Regions from separate parts of the Micromonospora sp. NPDC002296 genome, predicted to be linked through region 2. Evidence: predicted binding sites of a transcription regulator. Region 2 holds the regulator's gene; each other region holds the start of a gene.
What was found. Region 2 encodes HrcA, which represses chaperone genes, less so after heat shock. Its sites were predicted from a motif close to GGTTNGCACNCTCNNNNNGAGNGTGCNAACC; they were not measured.

Region 1 (9,496 bases), on a different contig from region 2:
AGGTCCAGAAGACCAGCAGGACGGCGATGAGCGGCACCACGATCGGCATGCCCTTGTTGGAGCTGATCAGCGGGTTGATGCTGCGTTCCTGGTTGAACACGTACACGGCGGGACCGAGGAGCAGCGCCAGCGCCACGACCCGGCCGGCGACCACGGTGACCGGCTCGGTGACCAGCCCCCGGGCCGTCCGGTCGCGGTGCCGCAGTAGTTGCGTGACGGCGTACCCGGCGACCGCGACCCCCGCCAGCAGCCAGCCGATCGTGGGCGGCACCCACCGGTTCTCGATCGCGATGATCACCTCGTCGTTGATCGCGATGTTGGTGCCCTCCCGCATCAGCAGCAGCACCACGCCCTGGAAGGCCAGGAAGCCGGCCAGGGTCACCACGAAGGACGGGATGCCCACCTTCGCCACCAGGAAGCCGAGCGTCAGGCCGATGAGAACGCCGGTGGCGACGGCGGCGAGCACCGCGACGTACCAGGGGTGGCCCAGGTCGCTGACCACCTTGGCCAGGACGGTCGCGCAGACCCCGCTGGCGACGCCGGCCGAGAGGTCGATCTCGCCGAGCAGCAGGACGAAGACCAGACCCATCGCGATCACGGTGACCGCGGCCCCCTGGGTGAACAGGTTGGCGAAGTTGGCGGCCGAGAAGAAGACCGGCCGGACGATCGCGAACGCCAGGCAGAGCACGACGAGGGCGGTCACGGCCGGCAGCAGGCGCAGGTCGCCGTTGCGCAGCCGGGCGAGGTAGTCCCGCACGTGGCTGCCGACGGAGGGCTCCGGGGCGACGTCCGGGGACCCCTCCCGCTTGACGACGGTGGCGGTCATCGGACGGCTCCCCAGGTGGTGGCGTCGGCTCCCGTGCCGTGGACGCCCGGTTCGGCGTGGCCGAGGGCGCCGGAGCGGCCGGAGGTGATCAGCTCGACCACCTGGGCGTGGGTGATGTCGATGGTCCGCACCTGGGCGACCAGTTGGCCGAGGTAGAGCGCGGCGATCCGGTCGGAGATGGCGAAGACGTCGTTCATGTTGTGCGAGATGAGCACCACGGCCAGGCCGTTGTCGGCCAGCCGGCGGACCAGCTCCAGCACCTGGGCGGTCTGCGCGACGCCCAGCGCGGCGGTCGGCTCGTCGAGGATGACCAGCCGGCTGTTCCAGAGCACCGCCTTGGCGATGGCGACGGTCTGCCGCTGCCCGCCGGAGAGGCTGGCGACGTGCTGGCGCAGGAACCGCACCGTCCGGATGCCCAGGCTGACCAGGGTCTCGGCGGCCATCTGCTCCATGGCCGACTCGTCCAGGACCAGGCCGTTGCTCCGCTCCCGGCCGAGGAACATGTTCTGCACGATGTCGAGGTTGTCGCAGAGGGCGAGGTCCTGGTAGACGACGTCGATGCCCAGGGCCGCGGCGTCCCGGGGGCTGTTGACGCTCACGGGGCGGCCTTCGAAGAGGAACTCGCCGGAGTCGGTGGGGTGGATGCCGCTGATGCACTTGACCAGGGTCGACTTGCCGGCCCCGTTGTCACCGACCAGCGCGGTCACCTCGCCCTCGTGGACGGACAGGGCGACGTCGCGCAGCACCTGGACGGGGCCGAAGCTCTTGTCGATCCCGCGCAGTTCCAGCAGGGGGGTTGCGGACACAGGGTCTCCTCCGTACGACGGTCGGCGGGCGGGTCAGCTGATCCCGGCGGCGGCGCACCGCTCGGCGTACGGGCCGGCGCAGAGCTTGTCCCGGGCGACGTAGCCGTCGGCCACGACGTCCTTGACGTTCTGCTGGTAGATCGCCTTCGGCTCCAGCAGTACGGCCGGCACGTCCCGGCCGCTCTCCGGGTCCCGGACCGTCTGGCCGGTGTCCCGGCGGACGCCGTTGGCCAGCGAGACGGCCAGCGCGGCGGCGGCGTCCGCCTGCTTCCGGATCGCCTTGTACACGGTCATGCACTGGTCGCCGGCGAGGATGTTGCGCAGGCCCTGCACGTCGGCGTCCTGCCCGGTCACCGGGACCTTGCCGTTGAGCTTGTTCTTCTTCAGCACCGAGACGGCGGCGTTGCCGAGGCCGTCGTTGGCGGCGAGCACCCCGTCGATCCGGCCCTCGGTCCGGGTGAGCATCTGCTCGAAGAGCACCCCGGCCTGCGCGTTGTCCCAGTCCGGCACGGGCTGGTCCGGGCCCCTGACGTACGTCCCGGAGGCGAACTTCGGGCCGAGCACCGAGTCGTACCCGGCCTTCAGCTCGGTGGCGTTGTTGTCGGTCGGCGAGCCGTTGAGGAACGCCACCACCGGGTTCTCGACGCCCTGGTCGGCCAGGCACCGGCTCAGGCCCTCGCCCTGGAGCCGGCCGACGGCCTCGTTGTCGAAGCTGACGTAGTACTCGGCCGAGCCGCCCAGGGTGAGCCGGTCGTAGTCGATGGTGGCGACGCCCTGCGACCTGGCCCGGTCCAGCACGGCCCTGCCGGTGCCGGAGTCCAGGTTGACGATCATCAGCGCGGTGACGCCGGCGGTGAGCATGCCGTCGGCGATGGTGGAGAAGCTGGACTTGTCGCCCTGCGCGTTCTGGATGATGTAGTCGACCCCGGCGGCCCGGAACGCTTCCTCCAGGTACCTGCGGTCCGCGCCCTCCCACCGGGCGCTGGTCCTGCTGTCGGGCAGGATCACCCCGATCTTCGGCGCTCTGTCGCTGCCGCCGACCGCCGCGTTGCCGGGGCCGCAGGCGGCCGTGCCGCCGGTGGCCAGCACGCCCACGACGGCGAGGGTGAGGAAGCCCTTGCGCATGTGCGGTCCTTTCGGGGGTGGAGGGCGGGACGGCTTTTGTTGTGTCCGGCAACGTATTTCGTGCCGCAGGTCCGCCACAAGGCCGTCGAGGTCTGAAGTCTCGTCGGCCGCAGTAACAATTCGGCAACGCCCACGGCATCCTGCCGCCGCCCGTCGGGAGCGGGCATCCCGGCCCTGTGCTGCGCGGACGCGGCCCGGACCGCCGATTCGGGCCGCGTCCGGTGCGCGGTGGGCGAGCGGCGGCGGCGGGTGGGCGGTGGGGTCAGTGGGCCGCGATCGGGGCCGTGGCGGCGTCGGTGAGGGCGATCAGGTCGGCCGGGGCAAGCTCAACCTGGAGGCCGCGCCGGCCGGCCGAGACGTAGACGGTGTGGTGGGCCAGGACGGAGGCGTCCAGCACCGTGGGCAGGCGCTTGCGCTGGCCGATCGGGCTGATCCCGCCGCGTACGTAGCCGGTGGCCCGCTCGGCGACCGCCCGGTCCGCCATCGTCGCCCGCTTGCCGCCGAGCGAGGCGGCCAGCGCCTTGAGGTCCAGCTCGCCGGTCACCGGCACCACGGCCACGGCGAGCGCGCCGTCGACCTCGGTGACCAGCGACTTGAACACCCGCTCCGGGGGCACGCCCAGGGCCGCCGCGACGAGCGCGCCGTAGTCCGGCGCGTCCGGCGAGACGTCGTACGGGTGGGTGCTGTACCGGACCTTCCGCCTGTTCAGCAGCGCCGTCGCCGGAGTGCCCTGTCCCGCCATGCCCGACAAGCTAACCCGGGGTCGCCCGGCGGGCCACCGGAAACGGTAGACCGGTGCGGCGGAGGTCGGGCCCACCGGCCGGCACGACCGCACGGTGGGTGCGGCGGGCGAACCGGGTCAGCCCACCGGCCGGCACAGCAGCACGGTGGGCGCGCCGGCGACCCGGGTCAGCACCAGGCTCGCCGCCTCCGGGCCGGCCAGCCGCAGGTCCCGCCGCAGCTTCTCCGGCTCCAGCGCCGAGCCGCGCTTGAGGATCTCGACCCGGCCCACCCGGCGCTCGCGCAGCAGGGCGCGCAGCCGCTTCAGCGAGAACGGCAGTACGTCGGTGATCTCCAGGCAGCGGGCGAACGGCGTCGCGCCCGGCGTGTCGGCGTACAGGTAGGCGATGCTCGGGTCGGCGAGCGTGGCGCCCAGGACGTCGGCCAGCTCCGCGACCAGGTGGGCGCGGACCACCGCCGGGTCGGGGTCGTGGACGTACCGGCGGACCGGGCCGACCGTGGCCTCGACCGCGCCGGAGCCGATGAGCTGGTGGTGGGCGGCCGGCGCGGCGGCGGTGGGGGCCGGCTCCCGCAGCAGGGTGGCGCGGCGGGGGACCTCGGCGAGCCGTCCGCACCACAGGGCGGCCTCGACCAGGTCGCCGGCCACGCTCACCCACTCCGCCTCGGCTCCGGCCGGGATCAGCACGTGGTCGAGTCCGGGGGCCACCTTGACCACGGTGTGCGGCACCCGCTCGGCCAGGCCGGTGACGAAGTCCCACGGCGGCGAGTAGGCGTTCGGGTCGAAGATCCGCCGCCCGGTGCCGGCCCTGCGCCGCGCCGGGTCACAGAAGACCGCGTCGACCCGGGACACGTCGAACGCCGTGGCGTCGCCGCACTCCACGGTGAACGCGTCGGCCAGCCCGGCGGCCTCGGCGTTCGCGGCGGCCATCTCGGCGGTCACCGGGTCGGCCTCCACCCCGTACACCCGGATGCCGGCGCGGGCGGCGGCGAGCGCGTCGGCCCCGAGGCCGCAGCCCAGGTCGGCGAGGGTGCGCACCCCGGCCGCGCGCAGCCGGTCGGCCCGCCGGTCGGCGACCACCCGGCGGGTGGCCTGCTCCAGCCCGGGGCGGGTGAGGAACATGCCGGCGGCCTCCGGACCGAACTTGCCGACCGCCCGGCGGCGCAGCTCCGCCTGGGTCAGCGCCGCCGCCGCGAGCCCGGCCGGGATGCCGGCGGAGCGGAGCGCCGCCGCCGCGGCCAGCGGGTCACCGCCGGCCAGCCCGGTCGCCGCGGCGAGCGCGGCCGAGCCCTCGGGGGTACGCAGGGCGGCGAACTGGTCGAGATCCACTCGCCAATTGTCCCGGCTCCGGCCGGGCTGTTCGGCTGCGGGTCACAGCTCCCTTTCGGCGGCCTCCGACGAAGGCCACCGACGGTAGGGAGTCGAACACGGTGTGGCGAGGCGTCATCGGCGTGTCGCGGCTGCGAGCGGCGGAACTGTGGCGACACGACGGGTGGCGCGTTGGCACTCTCCTTGACGGAGTGCTAGCCACGGCCTAACCTGCGATTAGCACTCTCCCATGGAGGGTGCCAGCTTCCGGGCCCGTGCCCGGGCGCTGAAACGCCAGGCGGACCGGCACCCGCGACGACGGCCCCGCCCGGTGGCATGTGGCAGATTTACGCTGGTCGGCCCCGTCGACCAGCAACGAAACCAATACCCCAGGAGGGTATGCCCGTGACTACCGCGACCAAGGTTGCGATCAAGCCGCTCGAGGACCGGATCCTGGTCCAGGCGAACGAGGCTGAGACCACCACGGCGTCGGGCATCGTGATCCCCGACACCGCCAAGGAGAAGCCGCAGGAGGGCACCGTCCTCGCTGTCGGCCCGGGCCGGATCGACGACAAGGGCAACCGGATCCCGGTTGACGTCGCCGTCGGCGACACCGTCATCTACTCGAAGTACGGCGGCACCGAGATCAAGTACGCCGGCGAGGAGTACCTGGTGCTCTCCGCCCGCGACGTTCTCGCGGTCATCGAGAAGTAGGCAACCGATCCAGTGCCACTGCCCCGGTCCGGTTCGCCGGGCCGGGGCAGTGACGCTTCGAAGGGACATTGATGGCGAAGATCCTTAGCTTCTCGGATGACGCCCGGCACCTGCTGGAACACGGTGTCAACGCCCTCGCGGACACGGTCAAGGTCACTCTCGGCCCGCGCGGGCGCAACGTCGTCCTGGACAAGAAGTTCGGTGTGCCCACGATCACCAACGACGGCGTGACCATCGCCAAGGAGATCGAGCTCACCAACCCGTACGAGAACCTCGGCGCGCAGTTGGTCAAGGAGGTGGCGACCAAGACCAACGACGTCGCCGGCGACGGGACCACCACCGCGACCGTGCTGGCCCAGGCGATGGTCCGCGAGGGCCTGCGCAACGTGACCGCCGGCACCAACCCGGCCGGTCTCAAGCGCGGCATCGACCTGGCCGCCAGCAAGGTCTCCGAGGCCCTGCTGGAGCGGGCCGTCGAGGTCGCCAGCAAGGAGTCGATCGCGCACGTGGCGACGATCTCCGCGCAGGACGCCACGATCGGCGAGCTGATCGCCGAGGCGATGGAGCGGGTCGGCCGCGACGGTGTCATCACCGTCGAGGAGGGCTCCACCCTCGCCACCGAGCTGGACGTGACCGAGGGTCTCCAGTTCGACAAGGGCTTCATCTCGCCGAACTTCGTCACCGACGTGGAGGGGCAGGAGGCGGTCCTGGAGGACCCGTACATCCTGATCACCACGCAGAAGATCTCGGCGATCGAGGAGCTGCTGCCGCTGCTGGAGAAGGTCCTCCAGAACAGCAAGCCGCTGCTGATCATCGCCGAGGACGTCGAGGGCCAGGCCCTGTCCACCCTGGTGGTCAACTCGATCCGCAAGACCCTCAAGGTCTGCGCGGTGAAGGCCCCCGGCTTCGGCGACCGCCGCAAGGCGATGCTCCAGGACATGGCGATCCTCACCGGCGCCGAGCTGGTCGCCCCGGAGCTGGGCTACAAGCTGGACCAGGTCGGCCTGGAGGTGCTCGGCACCGCCCGGCGCGTCGTGGTCGACAAGGAGAACACCACCGTCGTCGACGGTGGCGGGCAGTCCAGCGAGGTCGCCGACCGGGTCGCCCAGATCCGCAAGGAGATCGAGGCCTCGGACTCCGAGTGGGACCGGGAGAAGCTGGCGGAGCGGCTGGCGAAGCTCTCCGGCGGCATCGCGGTCATCAAGGTGGGCGCGGCGACCGAGGTCGAGATGAAGGAGCGCAAGCACCGCATCGAGGACGCGATCGCCGCGACCAAGGCCGCCGTCGAGGAGGGCACGGTGCCCGGCGGTGGTGCCGCCCTGGCGCAGATCCGGTCGGTTCTCGACGACGATCTCGGCCTGACCGGCGAGGAGAAGGTCGGCGTCTCGATCGTGCGCAAGGCGCTGGTCGAGCCGCTGCGCTGGATCGCGCAGAATGCCGGCCACGACGGCTACGTCGTGGTGCAGAAGGTCGCCGACCAGGAGTGGGGCAACGGCCTCAACGCCGCCACCGGCGAGTACGTCGACATGGTGAAGGCCGGCATCATCGACCCGGTGAAGGTGACCCGCAGCGCGGTCTCCAACGCCGCTTCGATCGCCGGCCTGCTGCTCACCACCGAGAGCCTGGTGGTGGAGAAGCCGGAGAAGGCCGAGCCGGCCGCCGGGGGCCACGGCCACTCGCACGGCCACGGCCACCAGCACGGCCCGGGTTTCTGACGACGCCGTACGACACCGCGCAGGGCACGCCGTCACCCCGACGGCGTGCCCTGCCGCCCTTCCCGCCCCCTGACGGTGGTGGGCGCGCCAGGAGAACCGTCACCCGGTGGTGGGCGTGTCGAAGGGCGGTGGCGGGCCGAGGTAGGCGACCTCCGCCGCCAGCAGCACCGCCCACGCGGGCCGGAACGCCGGTGCCCGGCGGTCCAGCTCCGGCTGGAGGTGGCTGCGCCAGGGCCCGTGCCCGTCGTCGGCCAGCCACCCCGGCCACGAGTCGTAGCGCCGTTCGAGGGTGAAGCCGCCGGCGGTCGTCTCCAGCCGTAGGAAGATCCACTGCCCGTGCGCCGGGTCGGCCTCGGCCGTCCGGAGCCGGCGGACCAGGTCACCGGCCTGGCGGAAGGCCGCCCACCCGTCCTCGCCCGGGAGGCTGGCCGGGGCCGCCTCGCCCGGGTGCTGGCTGAGCGCGGTGTCGGTGACCTGGACGAGCAGCGAGCAGCGGCCGTCGCCGGCCGGGGACCGGCCGCGTGCCCAGTCGACGAGCTCGGTCAGCTCGGGGGTGGGCGCCGGGGCCGGGCGGGGTGCCTCCGTGGCCCGCCGCATCGCCGTCCAGACCAGCCGGTCGTGCTGGTCGTCGCTGAGCACCCGGACCCGCCGGGGCGGGGGCCCTGCCGTCGCCGCCACCGCCGGTGGTCGCCCGCCCGGGGTCAGCCCGGCCCGGGCCGCCATCGCCAGGCCGGCGGGCACGTCGACCGGGCCGGGCCGGAGCCGGCCGAGCAGACCGTCCAGCGCGCCCGCGTCGAGGACTCGGTCGGCAGCGGCGGCGAGCAGCCGACCGGCGGCCTCCGCCACCTCCGCTTCCTCGGCCCGCTCCGCCGCCTCGTCCGCCGGCTGGTACCCGCCCCACTCGAAGACCACCTCGCCCAGCTTCCGCCGGGCCCGGTCGTCGTCGAGCACCGCCCCGGCGGTGGCCCGCAGCCCGTCGGGCAGCAGCGGCTCCGGGTACGGCACCCGGGACCAGCCGCCGTCGTACCAGTAGGCGTAGCCGAGCTGGTCGGCCTCGGCATGCCGGATCAGCTCCGGCCAGGGCAGCCAGGCGGGGGCCCCGGCGAGCAGGTCGAGCGGCGGGCTGACGCCGACGGTGTCGCTGTACTCGTGGTCGTAGCCGAAGAGCACCGCCCGGCCGCCCTCGACACGCACCAGCCGCGCCCAGTTGCCCCCGTGGTCGTCGTGGTGGGCACCGTCCGCGTCGTACCAGTAGACGTCGTCGTGGCCGAGGGTGGCGAGCGCCGAGGCGACCGCGCCCCACCGGGCCCAGAGCGTGTCCGGATCCGCGATGTCGATCAGCATCCGAGGATCCTGGCAGAACGGTGGGACATCCGTCGGGCCGGGACGTGACACGACGCCGCGCCCCGGGTGACCGGGGCGCGGCGTCGGCGTGGGGTGGGCGCGGTCGTCAGGCGACGCTGCGCTGGGCCGACATCGCGGACTTGTGCGGGCGGCCGAGGCGGGACTCCAGGCGGGCCACGTCGACGCGGCTGTGCCGGCGGTCGGCCAGGTCCTCCCAGCCGACCGCGAGCAGCCGCAGCCGCTCCGCCTCGCTGAAGCCGCCCCAGACGCCGTACGGCTCACGGACGGACAGCGCGTGCGCGGCGCACTCGGCGCGTACGGGGCAGGCCCGGCAGACCGCCTTGGCGCCGGACTCGCGGCGCAGGCGGGAGGAGCCGCGCTCCCCGTCCGGGTGGAAGAACTGGGCGCTGTCGCGGCCCCGGCAGGCACCGAGCCGCTGCCAGTCCCAGAGGTCGACGATGGGTCCGGGCAGCCTGCGTACGTTCGACATCAGCACCCCTCCTCCCGCGGCACCGCGGAGACTCTCAGTTGACCGGATGTCCGGGGCGGCGGCCGCGCTGGCGCACCGATTTCCGGCTCGGGATCCCGGTACCCCGGCTCGCTCGGGCTCACACTTCTGTGATCGAAAACCTCGGACATTGCGCGGCTTATGCCCCATCTGTCGGAAAAGTTCGGAGGATTGCTGGGAACGCCCACCCGACCACACCCCGCCGTGGTCTGCTTCGGGTCGGAGAGGAGACCACAGTGCGTACTGTTCTCGTGTGCGTTCGGACACCGCTCGCCGCGCAGCAACTGAACTCCGCGGCGGCCCGGCTCGGACTGTCCGCCGCCGTCCGTACCGCCGTCTCCGATCCCGAGGTGATGTTGCGGTTGGCGGAGGGCCCGCCCGACGTGGTGCTCGCCGACACGGCGCTCACCC
Region 2 (9,496 bases):
CGTACGCCGAGGCGTTCTCCCCGCCCCCGAAGTACGGCCTGGGCGCGGCGATCGCGGTCATCCTCACGCTGATCCTGCTCCTGGTGACCGGGTTGTACGTGCGGATGGTGCTCAAGCAGGAGGAGGAGTCGTGAGGCGCGGCGCGGTGGTGAAGCGGTTCGCCCTCAACGGCGCGGGCCTGCTGGTGGCGCTCTTCGCGGCGTTCCCGGTCTACTGGATGATCGCGACGTCGCTCAAGCCGAACCGGGAGATCTTCTCGGCCACGCCCCGGCCGGTGCCGGCCAACCCGACGCTGGAGCACTACCGGGAGATCCTGACCGGGAACCTGATCCCCGGCGTGACGTTCGCGGACTTCTTCCTCAACAGCGTCCTGGTGGCGGTCTCGACCGTGGTGCTCAGCAGCCTGGTCGCGCTGCTCGCGGCGACCGCGGTGGCCCGGTTCCGGTTCAAGCTGCGGACCAGCTTCCTGATCATGCTGCTGGTGGTGCAGATGATCCCGCTGGAGGCGCTGGTCATCCCGCTGTTCCTGATGATCCAGCGGCTGGGCCTCTACAACACCCTGCCCAGCCTGATCCTCACCTACCTCGGCTTCTCGCTGCCGTTCGCGGTCTGGATGCTGCGCGGCTTCGTGGCCGCGGTGCCCAAGGAGTTGGAGGAGGCCGCGGCGATCGACGGGGCGACCCGGTTGCAGATCTTCCGCCGCATCCTGTTCCCGCTGGTCGCACCCGGTCTGGTGGCGACCAGCATCTTCTCCTTCATCACCGCCTGGAACGAGCTGATCTTCGCGCTGACGTTCATCAACGATCAGGACCGGTACACCCTGCCGGTGGCGATGACGTTCTTCTTCGGCCGGGACGACACCGCGTGGGGGCCGGTGATGGCCGCCTCGACGCTGTTCACCCTTCCGGTGATCATCTTCTTCCTGCTGGTGCAGCGCCGGATGGTCTCCGGCCTGGTGGCGGGCGCCGTCAAGGGCTGAGGTGCGGGCCGGGGCCGGCCGGGCGCGTGGCGTCCGGGGCCCCTGCCCGTCGCCCGGCGGCGAGGTCTCCGCCGTTGCGGGGGCGGCGGTCGCCGGCGCTCGGCCGTAGGCTGACGCCATGACGGGCAGGCTGGTGGCGGTGAACCTCGGCATGGTGACCGAGGCGGAGTGGGCGGGCGACGCGACCGGCCGCAGCGGGATCGACAAGCGACCGGCCGACGGGCCCGTGCTGCTGCGGGCCGACGGCGTCGAGGGGGACTTCATCGCCGAGCGGGCCCACCACGGCGGTCCCGACCAGACGGTCTACGCGTACGCCGAGGAGGACGCCGCCTGGTGGGCGGCCGAGTTGGGCCGCACCGTCCGGGAGGGTGACTTCGGCGAGAACCTGACCACGTACGCGGTGGACGTGACCGGGGCGGTGATCGGGGAGCGGTGGCTGATCGGCTCGGCCCTGCTCCAGGTGACCAAGCCGCGCACGCCGTGCACCACGTTCGCCGGGTTCTGGGGCGTGCCCGACCTGATCAAGCGGTTCACCTTGCGGGCCGCGCCCGGGGCGTACCTGCGGGTGCTGCGGGAGGGCGAGGTCAGCGCGGGCGACCCGGTCGAGGTGGTGGACCGGCCGGCGCACGGGGTCACCGTCGGCGAGGTGTTCCGGGCCGGCACCCTGGAGCCGGAGCTGCTGCCCCGGCTGCTCGACGTCCCCGAACTGCCGGAGTCGGTCCGGGAGAAGGCCCGTCGCCGCCTCGACGCGGGGCGTGCCTGACCGCGCCGGGCGTGCGAAAGGGCCCCCAGCCGTGCGCGACGCGCGCCGGCGGAGGGCCCTTCGGCTAAGGCGTCAGCGGAGCCAGGGGATGTTGCGATCGAGCTGGCCGCGCTCCTTGAGCTCCTTGCGCAGCGGGATCTCGTCGTCGACGTACCCGTTCCAGTTGATGCCCCAGTAGTTCGCGGTGTGGGTGCCCTCGCCGCAGAGCTGGCGCTGCACCGGCGTGCGGTTGGCCCACCACTCGCTCTCGGGGTCGATGTGCAGCTCGTCGAGGGGGCGGATCCACCGGTAGGTGTAGCCGACGAAGAGCATCTTGCGGGTGATCGTGGAAAGGTTCGTCGACCGGGAGTGCCACTGGCGGCGGTCGAAGATGAACGCGTCGCCCGGGTTGGCGGTGATCTCCACCGTGCCCTCCGGGTCCGGGTTGTGCACCGTCAGGTCGTCCGGCCGGGGCAGCGAGTTCCACAGGTGGCTGCCCGGGATCACCTTGGTCGCGCCGCGCCCGGTCTCCGACAGGTCGGAGAGCACGTACGCCACCTTCAGCGAGAACATCGGCCGGGGCAGGTTCGGGTCCATCGTCTCCGGGTCGGAGTTCTGCCGGTACCCGTCCTGGTGCCAACCCCAGTACGGCTTCTCCGGCTCGGCCGCCGGCGGGGTGACGTCCAGGTGGTTGTGGTGGGTGTAGATGTTCCACCCGGCCAGGCCCCACATGTAGGGGAAGGCGATCGGGTGGGTGAGCAGGTTGCCGAAGAGCTCGTCCCGATCCAGGAAGCCCAGCAGGTGCAGGGTGCCGTCCTTGGTGGTCTTGCCCTTGGCCTTCTCCTCCGCGTAGACGCGGTCGACGGCCTCCTCCAGGGCGGCCCGGTGGTCCTCCGTCAGCACGTTCCGCAGCAGGAGGAAGCCCTGCTCGTGGAACTCCTTGCGATCGGTGTCGCTGATCGGTTCGTAGCCGGTCCGGCCGTCGTAATCGAACACCGCGTAGTACCCCTCCCCATGAGGAAACCATTTCTGGCCCAGGCAGCCGATGGTACTGCGCCGGCATCGGGGGTGGCGCCGCGCCCGGCCGGCACCGGGCGGATGCCCGACGATCGGCAGCCGGCCGGGTGCGGAGGGTGACAATTGGGTGCCGGCTCGGGTAAATCGCCCCTCTATGCCGGATTGTGCGATCACCGTCGGTGGGGAGACCCGGGGACGGTCAGGAGTCGGCGAAGACCTCCGCGACGACCCGCCGGTCGGCAGCCGGGGCGTCGGCCACCCGACCCCAGGTGCCGCCCTCGGCGGTCCACTCCAAACCGCCGAAGCGCACCCGCTTCACCCCGTGGTCGGAGGCGTGCGAGACGAGCCAGTGCGCGTACCGCCAGCCGTCGCGCTGGTCGGTGGTCGGCACGGCGAGCCCGGTCAGCTCGGCCAGCGACACCGTCCTCGACAGTCCCCAGTCGAGGCTCAGGCCCTGGGTCAGCGCCGCCGCAGCGGCCTCGCCGCGCATCACCGGCGTCGACCCCACGGTGCAGGCGACGGCCCCGGTCGCCTGACCGAGCAGCGCCCGGGTCAGCACCTGCGACTCGTCGGCCCACTTCTCGTACGCCTCCGGGTAGGCCGAGCGCTGCACCCGCTGGGCCGCATCGGTGACCCGCATCTTCTCCCAGCCGCGCACCCGCTTGAGCGCGGCGTAGAACTTGTTGGTCGCGTACCGCGGGTCGCCGATCTGCTCCACGGTGCCCCAGCCCTGGCTCGGCCGCTGCTGGAACAGCCCCACGGAGTCGCGGTCGCCGCCGTCGAGGTTGCGCAGCCCGGACTCCTGGTACGCCGTGGCGAGGGCCACCACCACGGCGCGCTCCGGCATCTTCCGCTGGGTGCCGATCGCCGCGATGGTGGCGGCGTTGGCCATCTGGTCGGCGTCCAGGCGCACCTGGCCGTCCGCCTGCACGAGACAGGTGCGGCTGGCCAGGGGGAGCCGTAGGCGCTCACCCACCTGGCTGGCCACGAGCCAGATCCCGATGGCGGCGACGACGGCGACGACGACACCGGCCGCGATGACTGCCCGACTTCGCACCCGCACCCCCTGTTCGACGGCGTCCGCCAAGAGTACGTCCCCGTCGCCGCTGACCGACTGGTCCGACCGGTTCGCTCCGTTCCGTAGCGAGTCGACCACGTTTTCCGCCCGGGCGGCCTGTTCCGCCCGGCCCGGCGTCCGGGCGCAACGGGCGCGGTGCCGGCCGGCTTTCCCGCCGGCCGGGCCGGGAAACGCCTCAGGCGTTCGGCACCCAGCTCGGGTCCCGCTTCTCCCGGAACGCCAGTACCCCCTCGCGTCCCTCCTCGGAGAGGAAGTACCCGGTCGACACGGCGGCCAGCTCGGCGATCTCGGCGGCCAGGTCGGCGGCCGGCGGTCGGCGCAGCAGCGCCTTCGCCCCGGCCAGCGCCTGCGGCGCGCCCCGCACCAGCGACGCGCACACCCGCTCCACCGCCGCGTCCAGCCCGTCGGCCGGCACGGCGGTGGTGACCAGGCCGATCTCGGCGGCCCGCCGGCCGTCGAAGGTGTCGCCGGTCAGGTACAGCTCGGCGGCGGCCCGGGGGGCCAGCCGGGGAAGCACGGTCGCCGAGATCACCGCCGGGATCACCCCGATCCGCACCTCGGTGAAGGCGAACGTCGCCTCCTGTGCGCAGACCGCCAGGTCGGCCGCCGCGATCAGGCCCAGCCCGCCGGCCCGCGCCGGCCCGGCCACCCGGGCCACCACCGGCTTCGGGCACTCCCAGACCGCCGCGAGCACGTCGCCGAGCATCCCCGCCGGGACCGTCCCGCCGGCGTACGCGGCGGCGGTCTCCTTCAGGTCGGCGCCGGAGCAGAACACCGGGCCGGTGTGGTCGAGCACGACCACCCGGACCGCGTCGTCGGCCACCGCGGCGGCCAGCCCGGCCAGCAGCTCGGTCATCAGCGGCGTGGAGAGCGCGTTGCGGTTGTGCGGGCTGTTCAGCGTGAGGGTGGTCACCCCGCGGGCCGTGGTGACCCGCACGAGCGCGTCGGATGAGGTCATGCGGGCACACTAGTGGCCATGCCCGGCGTCCTTCCAGAAGGCGAAGCCGTCCCCGTCGACGGCTCGCTGCCCGCCACCGCCACCCGCGCCGTCGGCGCGCGCGGCTTCGGCGTGTACGTGCACGTGCCGTTCTGCGCCAGCCGGTGCGGCTACTGCGACTTCAACACGTACACGGCCGACGAGTTGGGCGGCGGGATCGGCCGCGAGTCGTACGCCGACACGGTGCTGGCCGAGCTGGCCCTCGCGGGCCGGGTGCTCGGCGACACCCCGCCGCCGAGGGTCGACACCGTGTTCGTCGGCGGCGGCACGCCCACCCTGCTGCCCGCCGACGACCTGGCCCGCATCCTCGACGGCATCGACCGCACCTGGGGGCTGGCCGCCGACGCCGAGGTGACCACCGAGGCCAACCCGGAGTCGGTCACGCCGGAGTCGCTGAAGACCCTGCGGGCGGCCGGGTACACCCGGATCTCGCTGGGCATGCAGTCCGCCGCCCCGGGGGTGCTGGCGGTACTCGACCGTCGGCACAGCGCCGGCCGGGCCACCGCCGCCGCGGCCGAGGCCCGCGACGCCGGGTTCGAGCACGTCAACCTGGACCTGATCTACGGCACGCCGGGGGAGAGCGCCGAGGACTTCGCGGCCTCCCTCGACCAGGTGGTCGCCGCCGGGGTGGACCACGTCAGCGCGTACGCCCTGATCGTGGAGGACGGCACCCGGCTGGCCGCGCGGATGCGGCGCGGCGAGCTGCCGTACCCCTCCGACGACGTGGCGGCGGACCGCTACCTGGCCGCGGAGGCCGCCCTCGGCGCGGCCGGCTTCTCCTGGTACGAGGTGTCCAACTGGGCCCGCACGCCGGCCGGCCGCTGCCGGCACAACCTGCTCTACTGGACCGGCGCGGACTGGTGGGGCCTGGGCCCGGGGGCGCACAGCCACGTCGGCGGGGTGCGCTGGTGGAACGTCAAGCACCCGAGCGCGTACGCGAAGCGGCTCGCGGCGGGGGAGTCCCCCGGCCTGGCCCGGGAGGTGCTCACGCCCGGCGAGGCGCACATGGAGGACGTGATGCTGCGCCTGCGGCTCGCCTCCGGCCTGCCGCTGGACGTGCTGGACGCCCCGGGCCGGGCCGGCGCCCAGCGGGCCGTGGCCGGCGGGCTGCTCGACCCGGCCGGGTACGCGGCCGGCCGGGCCGTGCTCACCCTGCGCGGCCGGCTGCTGGCCGACGCGGTCGTGCGCGACCTGCTGCCCTGACGGGGTGACCCGACCGGCCGGGGGAGCGGCCGGCCGGGGTCACTTGATCAGGCTGACGGTCATCGGGTAGCGGTAGGGGGTGCCCTCGTTCGCCTTGATGCCGGCGATGATGCCGAAGATGATGCCGATGATCATGGCGGCGAACCCGATCAGCAGGCCCACCAGGATGCAGGTGAGGATCCAGCCGATCAGGGCGATGACGGACCAGAGGAGCTGGAAGTTCAGCGCCGCCACCGCGTGGGCGCGGACCGTGGGCGACTGGTTGCCCCGGGCGAGGAGGGCGATCAGCGGCGCGAGCCAGCCGAGCATGCCGCCGCCCATGAACATTCCCGCCGCGCCACCGAAGTGGGCGACCAGGATCCAGGTCTTGTCCTCGTTGTTGGCGTAGCCGCCGGAGGGCGCACCGCCGGTCGGATATCCGCCACCGGGCGAAAAGCCACCGGGGGGCGGGTAGCCGCCCGCTGAGGGCTGGCCGCCGGAGGGCGGCGGATAGCCACCGGGCGGGGGATAGCCGCCCGCCCCGGGTGCGCCGGACAGTGGTGCGGTGGGGGGCTCGTACGACGAGCCGTACGGTGCTGACGGCGGGTTGCCCTCGGGCGGGTAGCCGCCCGGGTCGCCCGCTCCGGGAGGGCGAGGTGGTTCAGTCATGCACGTCACGGTAGGGGCTGCCGACAAGTGGGCACCAGAGCGACACTGGTCGGGTACGAGGGGATGATCGGCCGGCGTCCCGGGTGCCGCGGCCGGACCGACGGTCCGTCTGTGATCTTACCGACGACGGGGCAGCCGACGTAGACTGGCACTCATTACAGTCGAGTGCCAGGCCTCGCCGGCCTGCGGGCAGGCCCCGGGGCGTCGCCGCGACGACGGGCACCGACGTGCGACAGGAGGTAAGGGGAGTGGGTCTCGACGACCGTAAGCTCGCCGTGCTCCGCGCGATCGTCGAGGACTACGTCGCCACTCAGGAGCCGGTCGGCAGCAAGGCCCTGGTCGAGCGCCACCAGCTCGGCGTCTCCCCGGCGACCGTCCGCAACGACATGGCGGTGCTGGAGGAGGAGGGGTACATCCGGCAGCCGCACACCAGCGCCGGGCGGGTGCCCACCGACCGGGGCTACCGGCTCTTCGTCGACCGGCTCTCCCGGGTCAAGCCGCTCAGCCCGGCCGAGCGCCGGGCCATCGAGCGCTTCCTGGTCGGCGCGGTCGACCTGGACGACGTGGTGCACCGCACGGTCCGGCTGCTGGCCCAGCTCACCCGGCAGGTCGCCGTGGTGCAGTACCCGTCGCTGGCCCGGTCCTCGGTGCGGCACCTGGAGCTGGTGCCGATCTCCACCACCCGGCTGATGCTGGTGATGATCGCCGACACGGGGCGGGTCGAGCAGCGGCTGGTCGAGCTGCCCGCGCCGGTCCCCGCCGACGTCGTCACCGACCTGCGCCGGCTGGTCAACGAGAAGCTGGTCGGCAGCCGGCTGTCGGAGACCCCGCCGCTGGTGCAGGCCCTGGTCGAGGAGTCGGCGGCGCACCTGCGCCCGGCCATGACCACGCTGTCCACGGTGCTGCTGGAGACGCTGGTCGAGCGGCACGAGGAGCGCATCGCGCTGGCCGGCACCGCCAACCTGACCCGGGGCGGCCTGCTGGACTTCCAGGGTTCGCTGCGGCCGATCCTGGAGGCCCTGGAGGAGGAGGTGGTGATGCTCAAACTCATCGGCGAGGCCGAGTCGACCACCACCCGGGTGCTGATCGGCGACGAGAACGAGATCGACAACCTGCGCGCCGCCTCGGTGGTGAGCACCGGGTACGGGTCGGGGGCGGCCGCGCTCGGCGGCCTGGGCGTGCTCGGCCCCACCCGGATGGACTACCCCGGCACCATCGCCACGGTGCGGGCCGTGGCACGCTACGTGGGCGAGCTGCTGGCCCAGAACTGACCAGTCAGGGCCGACGGCCGGCTCCGGCCGCCGACCGGCGCAACGCGAGACGAACATGAGGACACGGGAACGCAGTGGCCAGGGACTACTACGGCATCCTCGGCGTAGGCCGGGAAGCCTCCGACGACGAGATCAAGCGCGCCTACCGCAAGCTGGCGCGGCAGTTCCACCCGGACGTGAATCCGGACCCGGAGGCACAGGAGAAGTTCAAGGACATCAACGCCGCGTACGAGGTCCTCTCGGACGACCGGAAACGGCAGATCGTCGACCTGGGCGGTGACCCGTTGGCCCCGGGCGGCGGGGGCGCCGGCCCGGGCGGGCCCGGCGGGGCCGGCCCGTTCGTCGGCTTCCAGGACATCATGGACGCCTTCTTCGGCGGCGCGGCTGGCGGCGCGCGCGGGCCGCGCCCGCGTACCCGGCCGGGGGCCGACGCGATCCTGCGGCTCGAGCTGGACCTGCACGAGACGGCGTTCGGCGTCGAGGCGCCGATCACCGTCGACACCGCCGTGCTCTGCACCACCTGCTCCGGCGCGGGCACCGCCGCCGGCACCCATCTGGCCACCTGCGAGGCGTGCGGCGGCCGGGGCGAGGTCCAGTCGGTGCAGCGCACGTTCCTCGGCCAGGTGGTCTCCGCCCGGCCGTGCACGGTCTGCCAGGGGTACGGCACCACGATCCCGCACCCCTGCCCGACCTGCGCCGGCGACGGTCGGGTGCGTACCCGCCGCTCGCTGACCGTGAAGATCCCGGCCGGGGTCGAGGACGGCATGCGGATCCGGCTGGCCCAGCAGGGCGAGGTCGGCCCGGGCGGCGGCACCGCCGGCGACCTGTACGTGGAGATCCACGAGCGCACGCACGACGTCTACTCCCGCAAGGGCGACGACCTGCACTGCCGGGTGACCGTCCCGATGACCGCCGCCGCGCTCGGCACCCGGCTGACCATCAAGACGCTGGACAGCGAGGAGACGGTGGACGTCAAGGCCGGCACCCAGCCGGGCAGCACCCTGCGGCTGCGCGCCCGGGGCGTGCCGCACCTGCGCGGCACCGGCCGCGGCGACCTCTACGTCCACCTCGACGTGCGGACCCCGACCAAGCTCGACGCCGACCAGGAGAAGATGCTGCGCGACTTCGCCAAGACCCGGGGCGAGGAGGTCGCCGAGCTGTCCAAGCAGGGCGGCTTCTTCTCCCGGATGCGCGACGCGTTCAACGGGCACCCCTCCTGACCCCGGTCCTCCGGCCTCGCCGCCCCGGTTCCGCCGGGGCGGCTAACCTGATCGTCGTGTCCGCGCCGCTGTTCCTGGTCGAGTCGCTGCCCCCCGCTGCCCAGCTCACCCTGGACGGCCCCGAGGGGCATCACGCCGCCACCGTGCAACGGCTGCGGGTGGGCGAGGAACTGCTGCTCGCCGACGGCCGGGGCGGCACCGCGTCCGCCGTGGTCACCGCCGTCGGCCGGGGCAGCCTGGAGCTCGACATCACCTCCCGGGGGTACGTCGACGCGTCCGTGCCCCGGCTGGTGGTGGTGCAGGGCATCGCCAAGGGCGACCGGGGCGAGCTGGCCGTGCAG
Region 3 (9,496 bases), on a different contig from region 2:
CAGCAGGTCCACGTACTCGCCGCTGGCGGCGTTGAGGCCGTGGCCCGGGTCGAGGTTGCGGACGCGCTCGACGACCACGCCACCCTCAAGGCCGGCGTTGACGGCGATCTGCCGCAGCGGGGCGTCCAGCGCGATCTTGACGATCTGCGCGCCGGTCGCCTCGTCGCCGGTCAGGTCCAGCTTCTCGAAGGCGGTCTTGCCGGCCTGCACCAGCGCGACGCCACCACCCGGGACGATGCCCTCCTCGACGGCCGCCTTCGCGTTGCGAACGGCGTCCTCGATGCGGTGCTTGCGCTCCTTGAGCTCGACCTCGGTGGCCGCGCCGACCTTGATCACCGCAACACCGCCGGCCAGCTTGGCCAGGCGCTCCTGCAGCTTCTCGCGGTCGTAGTCGGAGTCGCTCTTGTCGATCTCGGCCCGGATCTGGTTGACCCGGCCCTGGATCTGCTCGGCGTCGCCGGCACCGTCGACGATGGTGGTCTCGTCCTTGGTCACCACGACCTTGCGGGCGCGGCCCAGCATGTCGAGGCCGACGGCGTCCAGCTTGAGGCCGACCTCCTCGCTGATGACCTGGCCACCGGTGAGGATGGCGATGTCGGCCAGCATGGCCTTGCGGCGGTCACCGAAGCCCGGCGCCTTGACGGCGACCGACTTGAAGGTGCCACGGACCTTGTTGACCACGAGGGTGGCCAGGGCCTCGCCCTCGATGTCCTCGGCGATGATCAGCAGCGACTTGCCCGACTGCATGACCTTCTCCAGGATCGGGAGCAGGTCCTTCACCGAGGAGATCTTGCTGTTGACGATCAGGAGGTACGGGTCGTCGAAGACGGCCTCCATACGCTCCGGGTCGGTCATGAAGTACGCGGAGATGTAGCCCTTGTCGAAGCGCATGCCCTCGGTGAGCTCAAGCTCCAGGCCGAAGGTGTTGCTCTCCTCGACGGTGATGACGCCTTCCTTGCCGACCTTGTCCATCGCCTCGGCGATGATCTCGCCGACGGTGCTGTCACCGGCGGAGATGGAGGCGGTGGAGGCGATCTGCTCCTTGGTCTCGACGTCCTTGGCGAGCTTGGACAGCTCCTCCGAGACGCTGGCCACGGCGGCCTCGATGCCCCGCTTCAGGGCCATCGGGTTGGCGCCGGCGGCCACGTTGCGCAGGCCCTCACGGACCAGGGCCTGGGCCAGGACGGTCGCCGTCGTCGTGCCGTCACCGGCGACGTCGTCGGTCTTCTTCGCGACCTCCTTGACCAGCTCAGCGCCGATCTTCTCGTACGGGTCCTCGAGCTCGATCTCCTTGGCGATGCTCACACCATCGTTGGTGATGGTGGGGGCACCCCACTTCTTCTCGAGCACCACGTTGCGGCCCTTGGGGCCGAGGGTCACCTTCACGGCGTCGGCGAGCTGGTTCATGCCCCGCTCGAGGCCACGGCGAGCCTCTTCGTCGAACGCGATCATCTTGGCCATACGGCGTTGTCCTCCTGGACACTCACGGGCCACCCGAGTGTGTGTCCCGGATGAACCGCCTGGTGTACGCACCTTGGGACGTCGCCACCTGGCGACGACGACGTCTCCTCGGCCGGGCCGGATAGCCCGCGACGACCGGCCATGCGCCACCCCGCGGTTGCCCGCTGGGAGCCCGTGGCCCCACCGTCCCGACCATTGGCACTCACGGTATGCGAGTGCCAATGACTTGTTTAGCACTCTGCCTTGCCGAGTGCAAGCACGATGCCGCGTCCGGACCCGGTCCGCGAGCCCTGACCAGCGCTGTCCGGCCGTCGGCTCGGCCAAGTTCACCCGCCTGCCGGCGGCGGTCACCGGACCACCGCACGCCGTCGCCCGGGTACGCGACGACCGGGACGGTCAGGTGGGCGGGACGTCCGGATCGCGTACGGGAGTTCCCGGCCGCGCCGCGTCGGCCGGCGGGCGGGGCGAATTGGTGGACCCGGGTCGGCGGGCGGGGCAGGGCCGACGACGTGGAACTGACGCGGGCAGGACCGGCGGTGCCGAACTCGAAGGGCGCCACCGGGCCGAACCGGCTCCACGCGGCCCGTCACGGACCGGCAGGCAGGCAGGCAGGGGGAAGCTTGAGGCAACCGGCGGGCTGCGGGCCCGGCCCGGGGCGCACCGGGGGGCATGGGACGCCGGGCGGCGTGAGGTGCCGGCGGCGGGACCGGAGTGCGGCCGGGAATCAAGGTACGGGGCGTGCCGCCAGCAGCAGCGCGGGCGCCGGCAAGGACGTCGTCAGGGTCCGACCGGGCGCCGACGGGTGGGCAGCCGGCGGGGCGGGGCGGGGCGCAGCAGCCGGCGGGGCGCGGCGGGGCGCAGCAGCCGGCGCGGCGGAGAGGCAGCCCCGCGTCGGGACCCAGTCCCGCGTCGCCGTCCTGCCCCGGGCCACCGCATCAGGCCAAACGCCCCGGCCACCGCATCCGGCCACGGAATCCGACTGACGCATCCGGCTTGGCTGCCCCGTCCGCCGCGGTCGCGGGCGGGTGGGCCCGGGCCCGCCCAGCCACGGGCCCCGGACCTGATCGGGGCGTCAGGCGACGACGCGGACCCGCTCGGCCTGTGGGCCCTTCTGCCCCTGGGCGATCTCGAACTCCACCCGCTGTCCGTCGTCCAGCGCCTTGTAGCCGTCCATCTCGATCGCGGAGAAGTGGACGAAGACGTCCTGCCCCCCGTCGACGGCGATGAAGCCGTAGCCCTTTTCGGCGTTGAACCACTTCACGGTGCCCTGTGCCACGGTGCACTTCCTCACGTCGCGCGGCCTGCCAGAAATCGGCGGGACGCCGGCGCGAACCGGCGGCCCCGGACCACCGGTTCCAGGGTCGACGGCGACCCCGAATTCAGTGACCAAAATCGCACGGTACACGAGCCGTCACGCAGGCGCACGACCGCAAATCATGCGATATCGGACCGACCTCGACCCGGAGCCACATAGGCGGGCGTCACTGCGGTAAGCATGCGGGATGACAGCAGGTCCCCGCCCGTCGGCCGCCGGGCGTCCCGCGCCGGACAGGACGGTCGCCCCGGCCACGCGGGCGGGCGTCGTCCGCCGGGTGACTCCGTGGGACGCGGCCCGGATGCGCGCGCTGCGGCTGGAGATGCTCGCCGATGCCCCGCTGGCCTTCCTGGAGACCCTGGCGGACGCCGCCGCCCGCCCGCACGCGGACTACGCGGCCCGGATCGCCTCGGTCGCCGTCGGCCGGCACACCGCGCAGTTCGTCGCCGACCCGGGCACCGGCCGCCCCGGCGGTCCCGTCGGCCGGTTCCTGGGGCACGCCGGCGGCACGGTCGCCCCGGACGAGCCGGGCCTGACCGTGGTGTACGCCGTCTACGTAACCCCGCAGCGGCGGGGCACCGGCCTGCTCGCGGAGTTGATCGACGCGGTGGCCGGCTGGTCCCGCGAGTGCGGCCGGCCCGAGCTCATGCTGGAGGTGGTGGTCGGCAACGACCGCGCCTACCGGGCGTATCAGAGGCTGGGCTTCGTGGACACGGGCGTCCGGGTTCCCCACCCGGTGATTCCCGCCCTGCACGAGCTCCAGATGCGCCGCCCGGCCTGAGCGCCCCGGTGCCCAGGGGTGGGGATGCCCAGGGGCCCGGCCGACGCCCGTGCGCCGGGAGGGCCCCTGGGCGCCCCCGTCAGGCGGGGCGGCGGCTCTGCACGACGCGGAACCGGTTCGCCACGTACGCGCCGTCGGTCAGGGCCGCGTTGGCGGCCGGGTTGGCCCCGCTGCCGTGGAAGTCGGAGAACGCCGCCGACTGGTTCACGAACACGCCCCCGGTCAGGTTGCACGACAGGTGCACCCCGGTGTCGACCGCAGCCGCCTCGGCGGCATCCAGCACCGCCTCGTCGGTGGAGTAGACGGCCGCGGTCAGCGCGCCCTTCTCCCCCACCGTGGAGCGCAGGATCTCCAGGCCGTGCGCGGTGGAGTCGGTCGCGATGACGAACGAGATCGGCCCGAACCACTCCCGCGAATACGTCCCCGTGTCGCCGGCCGCCAGCTTCACGATCGTCGGGGTGCGGACCACCGCGCCGGGGAAGGCCGGGTGCTCGACGGCCCGCGACTCCAGCACGGCCTCGCCGACCTTGGTGACCTCGTCGAGGCGCTCCAGCACCCCGTCGTTGACGATCGCCCCGGTCAGCTCGACCCCCCGGGCCGGGTCGGCGGTGATCTTGCCGACCGCCGCGGCGATCCCGGCGGCCACCTCGTCGAAGCTCCTGTGCCCCTGGTCGGTGGCGATGCCGCCCGACGGGATCAGGATGTTCTGCGAGGTGGTGCACATCTGGCCGCTGTAGAGGGTCAACGTGAAGCCCAGGTTGCGGCACATCCCGGCGAAGTCGTCGGTGGAGTCGATCACCACCGTGTTCAGGCCGGCCTTCTCGGTGTAGACCGCCGCCTGCCGGGCGTTGGCCTCCAGCCAGTCGCCGTACTCGGTGGAGCCGGTGAAGTCGACGATCTTCACGGCCGGATGCAGGGCGAGCGTCGAGGCGAGCTTCTCGCCGGGGGCCTCGGGGGCGAGCAGCACCAGGTTCGGGTCGAAGCCGGCCTCGGCGAGCACCTCCCGGGCGTAGCGCACGGTGATGGCCAGCGGCAGCACCGCGCGCGGGTGCGGCTTGACCACCACCGGGTTGCCGGTGACCAGCGAGGCGAACAGCCCCGGGTACGAGTTCCAGGTCGGGAAGGTGTTGCAGCCGATGACGAGGGCCACCCCGCGCGGCACCACGTGGAACGTCTTGGTCATCCGCAGCGGGTCGCCCTTGCCGGCGGGCTTCTCCCAGCCGGCCGTCCCCGGGAGCCGGGTCATCTCCGCGTACGCGTAGGCGATCGCCTCCAGCGCCCGGTCCAGCGCGTGCGTCCCGCCGGCCTGGAAGGCCATCACGAACGCCTGTCCGCTGGTGAACTGCACCGCGTTGGCCAGCTCGAAGACGTGCTTGTGCAGCCGGTCGAGGATCTCCAGGCAGACCCCCGCCCGGGCCTGCGGGCCGGCGTCGCGCCAGGCCGGCAGCGCGGCGGAGGCGGCGGCGACAAGCTCGTCGGCGCCGGCGTGCGGATAACTGACGTTCAGCTCCAGCCCGAACGGGCTCGCCTCGGTGGCCACCCGGTCGCCGGCACCCGGCTGGTCGAGCGGGAAGTCGCCGTTCAGGTACGCCTCGAAGGCCGCCTTGCCGTCGGCGGCGGCGGTCTCGCCGTACACCCGGGGGCTGGGTGATTCCGGGTAGGCGGACCAGTGCCCACGCTCCGCGATCGCGGTCAGCGCACGGTTGAGGGTGTCGGCGTGCCTGTCGTGCAGGGGATGCGGGGTCTCCGTCATGCCCGCCATCATGCCCCAGCCGCGAACCGGACAGTAGGGGCCGACGACCGCCGCCGGCGTGCCGGACGCCGCCCCGGCCGGCGCGGGGCCGGGCAGCCGGGCGCCGCGACGGCGGGCCGGTCAGAGGGTGAGCTGCCAGTCGGTCCAGGCGTCGACGGGGCGGAAGCCGAGCCGCTCGTTGATGGCGATCATGTGCCCGTTGGCCACCGCGTTGAAGGTGTCCACGAAGCGCAGCTCCAGCTCGTGGGCGAGGGCGTACCGCAGGTTCTCCACCTTCGCCAGCAGCCCGAGCCGGTGCCCCCGGTGCGCCGGGTCGACGATGGTGATCTGCTGGAACGCGTGCCACGACGCGCTGGGGCCGACGTCGAGCAGCGTCCAGGCGACCAGCCGGCCGGACGCCACGTGCACCGCCCCGTGGTGGTAGCGGCGGCGGCCCCGGGCGTCGAGCGCCCGTTCCATGCCCCGCATCCGCTCGACGTCGATCCGCTCCGGCTCCCAGTCCAGGTCCCCCAGCGGGGCGTCGGTCATCAGCCGGCCTTCGAGGTGGGCCACGTCGGCGACGTACTCCTCGGGGGCGGGCCCCCGCCAGCGGACGGTGCGGTAGCCGGCGGCGCGGGGCCGGGCTTCGGCGAGCAGGGCGTCGAGCGCGGCCGGGTCGAGCCGGGCGGCGTCGAGCCGGCGGCGGACCTCGGCGAGCGCCGGTCGCCCGCCCACCGCGGCGGCGAACGCTCCGCCGGCCCCGTCGCGTCCCGGCCCGTCGGGCAGGGCCGAGACGGCGATCCCGACCATCCGCTTGCGCCCCCGCTCGCGCAGCACCCGCAGGCCGTGCTCGTGCAGTGCCCGGCCGACCCCGTGCCGGCGGCGCGCGGGGTCGACGAACAGGTACATGGCGGCGTTGTCGGTGTTGTCGAGCTGCGGCAGGTCCAGGGCGAGGTAGCCGGCCGGCACGCCGTCGCGGTGGGCGAGCGCCCAGACCGGCACGCAGCCTGGCATCGGGTGGCGGAGCGCGGCCTCGAGCCGTCGCCGGCACAGCGGCGGGAAGTCGGGGACGTCCGCCGCGTCGGCCGCCGCCCTGATCCGGTACGCCGCGTCGACCGCGCTCTGGTCGGCCGGGTCGATCGGCGTGATGGTGATGCCCATGGGCTGAGGGTGACCCGGCAAAGACGATCGGGCCAGCGAATTAATCGCCGGCCCGATCGGACGTGGTCGGGAGGGACGATCGCACAACGCCTTCGGCGTTGGGTCGCAAGAACTGAAAGTCTTCGGCGAAACGCCCTCCCGCACGGAGCATCTTGCGCCGTCCGGTTCGTGCCGTCAAGTCCTCGCCGGCGGGTTTCTCTCACCCAGGGCAAAAAGTCGGTTACTCGGTGGATCCGCCCTATCCCTCGTCCGGGCGATCCACCCATCCACCGGACGGTCGGGGCGGCGGGCAGGGCCGGCGGTGACGGCATACGGCGCGCTTCCGGGCCGGGGCAGGGAAGGGCCGCATGCCGCACCAGGGCCGGTCGAGCAGGTCAGCCGAGCAGGCCGGCGTCCCGGGCGGCCCGCAGCGAGGGCTTGATCCGGTGGGTCGGGCCGACCTGGCCGGCGACGGCGTCGATGGTCTTCAGGCCTTCGCCGGTGTTGAACACCACAGTCTCCGCCGTCGGGTCGAGCCGGCCGGACTCGACCAGCTTGCGCAGCACGGCCACGGTCACCCCGCCGGCCGTCTCGGCGAACACCCCGGTCGTCCGGGCCAGCAGCCGGATGCCGTCGCGGATCTCGTCGTCGTCGGCGTACTCCATCCAGCCGTCGGTGCGCCGGACCGCCTCCAGGGCGTACAGGCCGGCGGCCGGATCGCCGATGTTGAGCGACTTGGCGATGCCGGTCGGCCGGACCGGGGTGATGATGTCGGTGTCGGCGTGCAGGGCGGCGGCGATCGGGTTGCAGCCGGCGGACTGGGCGCCGAAGACCTTCCAGCCACCGACCGGGGCCTCGACGAGGCCGATCTCGACCAGCTCGCTGAACGCCTTGTCGATCTTGGTAAGCAGCTCGCCGCTGGCCATCGGGATGACCACCTGGGCCGGGATGCGCCAGCCGAGCTGCTCGGCCACCTCGTACCCGAGGGTCTTGGAGCCCTCGGCGTAGTACGGGCGGACGTTGACGTTGACGAACGCCGTGTCCTCGAACTCGTCGGTCTCCACCAGCTCGCCGCAGAGCCGGTTCACGTCGTCGTAGGAGCCGTCGATGGCGACCAGTTCGCCCCCGTAGACGGCGGTGGTGACCACCTTGCCCGCCTCCAGGTCGCTGGGGATGAACACGACCGAGGGGACCCCGGCGCGGGCCGCGTGGGCGGCGACCGAGTTGGCCAGGTTGCCGGTCGAGGCGCAGGCGAACCGGGTGAAACCGAGCGCCCGGGCGGCGGTGAGGGCCACCGAGACCACCCGGTCCTTGAAGGAGTGGGTGGGGTTCGCGCTGTCGTCCTTGACCCAGAGCGGGGCGGTGATGCCCAGCTCGGCGGCGAGGTTGGGCGCGGCGACCAGCGGGGTCAGCCCCGGGTCGACGGTGACCCGGGTGGCGGGGTCCTGGCCGGCCGGGAGGAGGGCGGCGTACCGCCAGATGTTCTGCGGTCCGGCCTCGATCTGCTCGCGGGTCACCCGGGCCAGGGCGGCGGCGTCGTAGTCGACCTCCAGGGGGCCGAAACACTCGTAACAGGCGTGCTGCGCGGCGAGCGGGTAGCGCGCGGTGCAGGCCCGGCAGACCAGGGCGCGGGCGGGGCTGGCGGTGGTGTCGATGCCGGAGGCGGCGAGGGTCGACGTCATGTCGAGGAGGTCCTCTCATCTTTCCCCGCATCGCACCCTGCGGCGGGGACGGAATTGGCACCTGTCCGCACCGCTCGTCGTCGAGCGCGCGCGGGTGGTTGCCGGGGCTTCGTCGGGCCGTATCCCTCTGCCCCTCTGGATGAGGTATTCAGTTGTGCGCCCGAGTCTACGGCGGATCGCCGGCTCCGCCACTGAAGGTTCCAGCGTGTGGGCCGCTTCGGGGCATTGAATTGATCACACCGTCACCGTGGGAATCGGCATCAACACCATCCGCGACGTTGGCCTTGATCAATTCCAAGGGGGGACCCGCATGGGGGCTGGCCTGGGGTTTCTACGCTCACCGCGTGACGTACCCCCCGACACCCGGTTTCCCCGGGCCGCCCCAGAAGTCCCGCGGGCTCAGCCGGACGACCCGCACCGTGATCATCGTGGTCGCCGTGGTGGCACTGCTCTGCTGCGCCGGCGCGATCGGCGGCGGCCTCTGGCTGTTCCGCACCGTGCAGGGCACCATCACCCCGGCACGGGACGCCGCGACCGCCTACCTGGACGACACGAAGGCGGGCGACTACCCGGCCGCGTACGCCCGGCTCTGCGAGCGACTGCGCAGCCGGCAGACCGAGGCGCAGTTCACCCGGGCCCGGCAGGCCGAGCCGCCCCTGGACGAGTACCGCGTCACCAACACCCAGGTACACACCAGCAACGGCGACACCAGCGCCGAGGTGACCGTCAGGATCGCGAACCGGAACAGGGTCATCAGCCTGGTCAAGGAGGGTGGCGACTGGCGGGTCTGCGGGGGCTGACCGGGTGGCCCCCGCCGGCCGGGCCCCTGCGTCGACGGGGCCGGCCGGGGCCTTGATCGCCCGGGTGGCGCGGGGCCGCTACGGTGCGGGAAGCCCACCCCCCGAGAGAGGAACTGGCCGATGCGCCGGACCCTGCCCAGCCTCGCGATCCTCGCCCTGGCCTGCCTGTTGACCGCGGGTTGCGACCCCGGGGGGTCGACCTCCTCGGCGGGTACGACCACCGCCCCGGCCGCCGACGACCCGGCCGACCCGGCGGAGGACGGCCCGGAGCAGGCCCCGGCGACGACGGGCCCCGCCGCACCGCCGGAGCCGACCGTCGCCGGCACCACCGCCGCGCCGCCGCTGCCCGCTCCGAAGAAGGTGCCCGCCCTGACCTGCAAGCAGCTCGCCGGCGCCCACGTCGGCAGCACCAAGGTCCCCTACCAGGGATACGCCGACTACCTCCCGCTGGCCGAGGGCGTCTGGTCCGGCGAGGACGGCGACACGGTCACCCTCCAGAAGCCCTGCGGGATCGGCGACCTCGACGGCGACGGCGCGGCGGACGCGGTCGGCGCGGTCGCCCTCAAGAGCGGGGGCAGCGGCACC

Region 1: groES (co-chaperone GroES) is a predicted target of HrcA. The motif match lies at 5,040-5,070, and genes of this name have one in related genera.
Region 3: groL (chaperonin GroEL) is a predicted target of HrcA. The motif match lies at 1,655-1,685, and genes of this name have one in related genera.

The regions. Positions count from the first base shown of each region.
Region 1 is NZ_JBEOWQ010000004.1:121,331-130,826, reverse strand. It holds gene ABT023_RS05090 (sugar ABC transporter permease) at 1-826, opposite strand, end outside; gene ABT023_RS05085 (ATP-binding cassette domain-containing protein) at 823-1,632, opposite strand; gene ABT023_RS05080 (sugar ABC transporter substrate-binding protein) at 1,666-2,757, opposite strand; gene ybaK (Cys-tRNA(Pro) deacylase) at 3,020-3,499, opposite strand; gene ABT023_RS05070 (THUMP-like domain-containing protein) at 3,617-4,825, opposite strand; gene groES (co-chaperone GroES) at 5,210-5,518, shown strand; gene groL (chaperonin GroEL) at 5,590-7,233, shown strand; gene ABT023_RS05055 (hypothetical protein) at 7,333-8,577, opposite strand; gene ABT023_RS05050 (WhiB family transcriptional regulator) at 8,684-9,067, opposite strand; gene ABT023_RS05045 (helix-turn-helix transcriptional regulator) at 9,322-9,496, shown strand, end outside.
Region 2 is NZ_JBEOWQ010000023.1:54,003-63,498, forward strand. It holds gene ABT023_RS18880 (carbohydrate ABC transporter permease) at 1-134, shown strand, start outside; gene ABT023_RS18885 (carbohydrate ABC transporter permease) at 146-979, shown strand; gene ABT023_RS18890 (MOSC domain-containing protein) at 1,098-1,742, shown strand; gene ABT023_RS18895 (phytanoyl-CoA dioxygenase family protein) at 1,815-2,717, opposite strand; gene ABT023_RS18900 (hypothetical protein) at 2,938-3,801, opposite strand; gene ABT023_RS18905 (enoyl-CoA hydratase family protein) at 3,992-4,774, opposite strand; gene hemW (radical SAM family heme chaperone HemW) at 4,793-6,016, shown strand; gene ABT023_RS18915 (DUF4870 domain-containing protein) at 6,056-6,664, opposite strand; gene hrcA (heat-inducible transcriptional repressor HrcA) at 6,913-7,935, shown strand; gene dnaJ (molecular chaperone DnaJ) at 8,010-9,155, shown strand; gene ABT023_RS18930 (16S rRNA (uracil(1498)-N(3))-methyltransferase) at 9,212-9,496, shown strand, end outside.
Region 3 is NZ_JBEOWQ010000003.1:269,700-279,195, reverse strand. It holds gene groL (chaperonin GroEL) at 1-1,461, opposite strand, end outside; gene ABT023_RS04500 (cold-shock protein) at 2,534-2,737, opposite strand; gene ABT023_RS04495 (GNAT family N-acetyltransferase) at 2,964-3,557, shown strand; gene paaN (phenylacetic acid degradation protein PaaN) at 3,637-5,310, opposite strand; gene ABT023_RS04485 (GNAT family N-acetyltransferase) at 5,431-6,450, opposite strand; gene thrC (threonine synthase) at 6,825-8,111, opposite strand; SAM riboswitch class I at 8,124-8,257, opposite strand; gene ABT023_RS04475 (Rv0361 family membrane protein) at 8,456-8,911, shown strand; gene ABT023_RS04470 (hypothetical protein) at 9,032-9,496, shown strand, end outside.